One region of the Paraburkholderia sp. ZP32-5 genome, then DNA from elsewhere that is predicted to be linked to it. Evidence: riboswitches for the same ligand, from Rfam matches in the RefSeq annotation. Region 1 holds a riboswitch; each other region holds the start of a gene.
The links. A riboswitch is a leader RNA that binds a small molecule or an ion and turns the genes downstream of it on or off. The one in region 1 is predicted to bind cobalamin.

Region 1 (2,318 bases):
AAGTCGCCGGAAAACATCGCGAGCGTTTGCTGCTTGCGCTGCGCGAGCGCGACGACCTGCTCGATGCCGTACGGCCAGTACGCTTCGCCGCCAAGATGATCGACCACCACGACGCGCGCATGCTGCAGCACGTCGTCGACATAGAAATCGACCGAGGCCGGCTGCCGCAGATACGTGACGTTCGCGAGCCGCACGCTCGGGAAACCATCCCCGAGACGCGGCACGACGCTCGCGAGCAGCGACAGTGTGGTATCCGCGGAACTGAGCACGACGATATCGGCGGGCTGCTGATCGATACGGATCACGCCCTGCGTATCGTCGACGAAGCCGCCCGGCGTCGTGCGCAACAGATGCATGGTCGCGCGCCCGTTACGCGGCAGCGTTCGACGTCGCGCCGAGCGCCGCGTCGAATGCCTGCTGCAAGGTGGACTGATCGAGGTCTTCGCCGATCAGCACGAAGCGGCTCGAATAGCCGTCGCCGCCTTCGCCGGCCTGCCAGCGCCGGTCGAAATAGCTGTCGAAACGGCGGCCCACGCCCTGGATCACGAGCCGCATCGCCGCGCCCGGCAACGCCGCAAAACCTTTGACGCGGTAGATCGTGTGGTTTTCGACCAGCGTCTGCAACGCGGCGAGTGCGGCTTCGCGCGACGGCACGCTCGCTTGCACGACGACCGAATCGAACTCGTCGTGATGATGATCGGGATCGTCGGCGGAACCGTGATGATCGTGGCGCAGATGGATGGTTTCCTCGGACGCGGCTTCGAGACCCAGCAGCGTGTGCAGATCCAGCTCACCCCTATGCGCGCGCACGATCTTGACCTGCGGCGGAATCTCGTCACGGATCAACGTTTCCACGGCGCTTTGCTGCGCATCGTCGAGCAGGTCGGTCTTGTTCAGAATCACCAGATCCGCGGCGGATAACTGGTCTTCGAACAGCTCATGCAACGGCGATTCATGATCGAGATTCGGATCGGCCTTGCGCTGCGCATCGACTTCGAGCGGATTGTCGGCGAATTGGCCGCTGGCGGTGGCCGGTCCATCGACCACGGTTACCACCGCGTCGACGGTGAAGCCGTTTCTGATCTGCGGCCAGTTGAATGCCTGCACCAGCGGCTTCGGCAATGCGAGGCCGGATGTTTCGATCAGCACGTGATCGATCTCGCCGCGACGCTCGGCGAGCTTTTCCATCACCGGGAAAAACTCTTCCTGCACGGTGCAGCACAGGCATCCGTTCGCCAGTTCATACAATTGCCCTTCGGTTTCGACGCCGTTTTCATCGCAGCCGATACCGCAGCCCTTCAGGATCTCGCCGTCGATGCCGAGTTCGCCGAACTCGTTGACGATCACCGCAATGCGCTTGCCCTCCGCATGCTGAAGAATGTGCCGCAACAGCGTGGTCTTGCCGCTGCCGAGAAAGCCCGTGACGATCGTGACGGGAATCTTGCGCAATTGAGTTTGCATCGTGAGGTCCATCGGTAGACGTTGCATGGGTGCGCCGGTCGGTTCGCGTGTCGGTCCAGCAGCAACGGCGTTGTCCGCGACATGGAAAGCGCACGGAAAACGCCCGGAGACACGACACGCGCAAAAACGCCCGGAAACACAGAAAGCAAAGTGAAGTCATGAACGCGCCGCCGCATCCCCGCGGCGTACGTCCTGCATCTTCGGGCCGGTATCCGGGCTGGCGAAAGCGCCGCTTCCCCTTCCCGGCCGAGTGGTTTCTCGCCCAGTGGTGATATGCCGACGCGGCCTTGCGCGTGGACATCGAAGCCGGCTCCGCGGCGCACGGCCGTAAGGCCTGCACCGCTTTTCGCTTACCGTTGCGGGGACAGCACAGGTTAGCCCGCTCCAGAGCAGATGGGCCCCCTGTTTCCCGTTTAACTGCCCGCGCACGAGCGCGCGGGCGAGCACCAGAAGTGCGTGCGAGTGTAGGCCCGCAGCCTTGCCCAGTCAAGAAAGCACGCGCGATGAAAACCGCCGCCGACGCTTATCCGGCAAGGCCCCGTGTGCTATCGTATGCGCGCGTTTGGTGCCCGCATATGCGCTCGCATGTGCAGTTAAACGGGAAACAGGCAACGCATCATGCGTTCAACCTGTGCTGTCCCCGCAACGGTAAGCAACCTGCGGCGCGCGCCTCGATTCTGGCGCGCCGCGCATGCGTTTTTTGATGCCACTGTCCTGTGAATCGACGAATCCGCGCGATCTCGCGCGTATCTTCGTCATTCCACGTCAAGGACGGGAAGGCAAAGCGCGTGAGGTCGCCAGCCCGGATACCGGCCAGACGCGGTGGCGGCGCCGCGTGCAGCACCTGCACCGATCGC
Region 2 (2,318 bases), 250 kb from region 1:
GTCGTTCTTGGTGTCGGCGAGGCCTTTCGCGCAGCCGCTCGAACCGGCGCATGCGATCAGATGCGCGATCGGTTGTGCGGCATCGCAGGCGAGGCCGAGCGAGATCAATTCCGTTAGCACGGCGGTGGCGGCTTGCGTCGGGATATCGGGCAGCAGCACGCTTTGCCACGGCGTGACGTGTAGCGTGCCGTTGCCATTTCGTTGCGCGAGGTCGGCGAGGCGGTTCAGCGTGGTCGCGTCAAGACGGCCGAGCGGTGGCTGGCCGCCGACGTGCGATAGGTTCGCGTTGTGTTGCGCATGGGCGCCGAGGCGCAGCGATGCGTCGGCGGGATTTTCTCGTCGCCAGTCGCGCAGCGTTGCGTCGCGCGTGAGCGGGAAGTTGACGTAGCGTTGCGCGTGCAACAGCAAGGTGTCGGCGGAATGCATGGCGAGCAGGTCGCGCATGCGGGTCGTGTCGGCGGCGGCGAGATCGAGGAACGTGTGCAGCAACGCGCGCACGAGCGCGGGCACCTGTGACGGAGCAATCGCGGCGAGTGCGCCGGTGCCGTTCGCGTTGTCATCAGGCGATTCGTTGGTGTTTGTTGCCGGCCCTGGGCATCCAGCGAGGCCGAACACGAAGCGCACCCCATCTTCGTCAACCGATGCCGCAAGCCACACGTCGTGCGGATGATCGACGCGCGCGAGCCGTTCTCCACCATCGACGAGCAGCGCGAATTTCGGCGACAACGCCGCGAAGCGCGCATCGCTTTGCAATAGCGCGAGCAGTTCGGTGCACAGCGGCGTGGTGTCGATCAGCGCGTGCCGGTCGCGGCCAGCGGCAGGGCTGATCATCACGTTGCGCACGTCGTCGGCGGAACTGAGCGCGGCATTCACGTGGTTTGCGTCGCTTGCCGTCGTGGAAGAAGCAGAAGAAGGGGACGCCCCTGCGTACGCAGCACCCGAAGCCGGCCCCATCCCCGCGTCAATCAACGCCGCGCTCAACGCAGCCTCATGCCCTTCACGCACACCGCGCACTTGCAGATTCGCGCGATTGGTCAGCTCGATCACGCCGCTCGCGTGCCGCGTGCTCGCGGCGGCGATCGCGCGCGCCTGCGCGGCGCTCAGCACGCCGCCCGGCAGCTTGACCCGGCAGATGCCGCCATCGCGCGCGGCGACGATGCGCAGCAGCCCCGGACACGCGGAAGCGCGCGGCGGCGTGGCTGCATCGGGTAAAGCAGTGGAGGGCAAAGCTCGATTCAAGACGGACACCGGATATAGCGTCGCGCGACGGCCCGAGCAAGCCGCATTGCGGACTTTGCTGCGGCATCGGTACACCCCGCCCGATGTTGGCTGGCACGAACAGTTTCGCCGGCAGGTCTCCTGGCTCGCAGGTCATGGTCCGTCGCAGCCTTCCCGGTCAAACCAGTGGCGCGTAGAGCAGACGGACTCGCTGCATACAGTTGCGGGGGCAGCCACATCATTGCTGTGTTCCCTCTTCGGCCCCGAAGGGCACCGGCGGCTGTATTATGCCTTTTTTCGAACCGCGCCACGAGGCTGGACGCTTTGACTGGCGTGGCTCGGCACACTTTTGACGAGCCCCGATGAGGATGAATGCATGCAGCCCTGGCTGACCGTAGTGGGTATTGGTGACGACGGTTTCGCCGGTTTGGGACGGTCTGCGCGGCGTGCTTTGCTCGACGCGTCGGTCGTGTATGGCGGCGAGCGGCATCTGGCGATGCTGCCCGCGCGTCTGGCCGCGCGCCGCGCCGCGTGGCCGCGTCCGTTCGATCTCGCGCCGCTGCTCGCCGAGCGTCCTCAGCCGGTGTGCGTGCTCGCGAGCGGCGACCCGATGCTGTTCGGTGTCGGCGCGACGCTCGCGCGGCAGTTGCCGGTCGGCGAACTACGCGTGCTGCCGGCGCCGTCGTCGTTATCGCTGGCGGCCGCGCGGCTCGGCTGGCCGTTGCAGGAGGTCGCGACCGTGTCGCTGGTGGGTCGGCCGCTGGCCGCGCTGAATACGCATCTGCATGACGGCGCGCGCATCTTCGTGCTAAGCGCGGATGGCCACACGCCCGCGGCGCTCGCGGCGGCACTCGCCGCGCGCGGTTTCGGCGCGACGCGGATGAGCGTGCTCGAACATCTCGGCGGCGAGTTCGAACGGCGCATCGATGGCCGCGCGGATCAATGGTCGGCCGGCGAACTGGCCGCGCTGAATCTGATCGCGCTCGACTGCCGCGCGGCGGCCGACGCGCCGCGTCTGCCGCTGACCAGCGGCCTACCCGACGACGCATTTATCCACGACGGCCAGTTGACCAAACGCGACGTGCGCGCGATCACGCTCG
Region 3 (2,318 bases), on a different contig from region 1:
GTCCACCAGTCGGTCAGCCTGCCGTTCGCGAACACCGACACCTGACTCACCTTGCTATACAGGTTGTTCAGATCGGTCGGCACGCCATACGCGTTGTCGTAGCTATTGTTGCCGTTCGACTGCAAATAGCGCACGCCCGCATCCCAGTTGTCGTTGAACTTGTGACGCAGCGATGCCGAGATGCTCTCGTTCAGATAGCCGTTCGCATTCGGATTCGCGCCCGGCGCCTGGCTCGGGTTGATCGACGAAAAGCCATCGTCCCTGGTGCGTGCGAGTGTGATGCTGAAGGTCGTGCGGCCATCCCGATCGAGCGCGCCGTTGGCGCCGAGCGTTTGCGTCTGCGTGTGATAGCTGCCGTAGCCGACTGAAAAGTTGAAACGCGGCGGATGATCGCCGCCGTCCTTCGTGAACACCTGCACGACGCCGCCGATCGCGCCCGATCCGTATAACGCGGACACGTTGCCGTTGACGACTTCGACATGATCGACCTGATCGAGCGGAATCTGCGAGATCTGCGCGCTGCCGAGGCTCACCGAATCGACGCGCACGCCGTCGATCAACACTAGCGATTGCGTCGCCGACGCGCCGCGCAACGAGAGGCTCGCGCTCGAACCGGGGCCGCCGTTGCGCGTGATCTGCGCGCCGGGCGCGAGTTGCAGCAGGCCTGGCAGATCGGTCGCGGTGGTGTCGGCGATGTCCTGCTGATCGAACTGCGCGGTTTGCGGAATCGCATCGGTGAGCGCTTGCGGTCCGCGTTCGGCGGTCACGACGATCGGCGCAAGTGCGGTGACCGCTTCGGCGGCGGCGAGGTTCGCATCGGTGGGAGCGGTTGCCGCAGTGACAGACGAAGATGAAGACGGGGATGAAGCGCCGGCCGGCACGGCGGACGCCGAAGCCGCGGGTTCAGCGCTTTGCGCATGCACGACGAGCGGCAGGCTCGCGAACGCGAGCAACGCCGCGCGGGCGATGGGGGACTGCATCGGATGATATTCCTGTGAGTGGCGGGCGCGGCCCGCTTCCCCGCAGGCCGACGCGTAACGAGACGTCCCCCCTGTTTGACGTTCTGATGGGCGACGTGCTCTCCCTCTGGCCGGTATCCGGGCTGCGACGCATCGGTCCCGCCTTCCCACGCGTGACGCGCAGTGGCACACTCGCAAGTTAAGCTTCGAACCTGCGTTCAGGACCGACCTGCATGTGAACATGCGGTCGCTTACCGTTGCGGGGGCAGCGCAGGTTCGCGTCCGCGGTGTTCGACACCCCGCGCGTCCTGCTTCCCGTTTAACTGCGCGCACGGAAACGCGCGCGCGAGCACCAGAGTGCGGCAAGTTTAGGAGCGGCCTCGATGGGCGTCAAGAAAGCGTGCCCGCGAATAGCCGTTCCGTAAAACGCGGGCTATTGTCCGGCGGGTGACGTGTTTTTTATCTTATGGTCGGGAAAAAGCGTGCAAGAAGCGATGTTGTTACGTCTCGAAACGAGACAATTGTCGGAACCTGTAATATTCCGCGCTAAAATGCGATGTCTTTAGAGGACGCAGCACATGCTCACCGAACTCGAATCACTCTCCCAGAATATCGGCAAGCTGATTGCGATCAGCCAGCGCCACAACGAAGCGCGGCTCGCGCTCGAAGAGCAGCTCGCGCACTCACGTGCCGAAGTCGAGGCCACCCGTGCGGAACTCGCGCAATTGCGCGCGGAGCGCGACGCGCTGCAAGCCGAACGCGACACACTGTCCGCCAAGATCGACGACGCGCAGGTGCGCCTGAATGCGATTCTCGAAAAATTGCCGCGCGCACGCGCGAGCAGCGAACCGGATAACCAGCTCGATCTGCTCGACTCTGGCCATCCCGAAGGCGAAGAAGCGGAAAGCGACGTCAGCCGCCACGGAGAAAACGCATGACCACCAAGCAGATCGAAGTCTCGATCCTCGACGTACCCTATCGTCTCGCGTGCTCGCCGGAAACCGAAGGCGCGCTGCTCGAAGCGGTGGCGCGCGTCGACGCGGAAATGAAAAAAATTCGTAGCGCGAGCAACGTGCGCGGCACGGATCGCATTGCCGTCATGGCTGCGCTGTCGCTGGCATCGGAACTGCTTAAGCTGCAAAGCAGCGTAAGACACGGAGAAGCATTTCCCGCTGAAGAAATCCGGCGTACAATGCAGCAAATGAACGATCAGCTAGGTACTGTGATCCAACAGTACAGCATGTAGCAAGCGTAGCAGCGTGCCGGTTTCGAACCGGTCACGTGCTCAACGAAGTGGCTCGAATGCAGTACCCGTGTGTCACTTTTCTGAAGTACATGAGAAGATCACGGCAAGCATTT

Region 2: linked by a shared signal. The riboswitch ahead of cobG (precorrin-3B synthase) and the one ahead of cobW (cobalamin biosynthesis protein CobW) in region 1 are both predicted to bind cobalamin.
Region 3: linked by a shared signal. The riboswitch ahead of L0U82_RS03870 (TonB-dependent receptor domain-containing protein) and the one ahead of cobW (cobalamin biosynthesis protein CobW) in region 1 are both predicted to bind cobalamin.

The regions. Positions count from the first base shown of each region.
Region 1 is NZ_JAJEJP010000002.1:1,362,484-1,364,801, reverse strand. Features, by position in the region: gene cobN (cobaltochelatase subunit CobN) at 1-356, opposite strand, end outside; gene cobW (cobalamin biosynthesis protein CobW) at 370-1,461, opposite strand; cobalamin riboswitch at 1,648-1,926, opposite strand; cobalamin riboswitch at 2,008-2,293, shown strand.
Region 2 is NZ_JAJEJP010000002.1:1,610,817-1,613,134, reverse strand. Features, by position in the region: gene cobG (precorrin-3B synthase) at 1-1,239, opposite strand, end outside; cobalamin riboswitch at 1,333-1,511, opposite strand; gene cbiE (precorrin-6y C5,15-methyltransferase (decarboxylating) subunit CbiE) at 1,595-2,318, shown strand, end outside.
Region 3 is NZ_JAJEJP010000001.1:905,931-908,248, reverse strand. Features, by position in the region: gene L0U82_RS03870 (TonB-dependent receptor domain-containing protein) at 1-980, opposite strand, end outside; cobalamin riboswitch at 1,072-1,331, opposite strand; gene L0U82_RS03865 (ATPase) at 1,538-1,897, shown strand; gene L0U82_RS03860 (cell division protein ZapA) at 1,894-2,205, shown strand.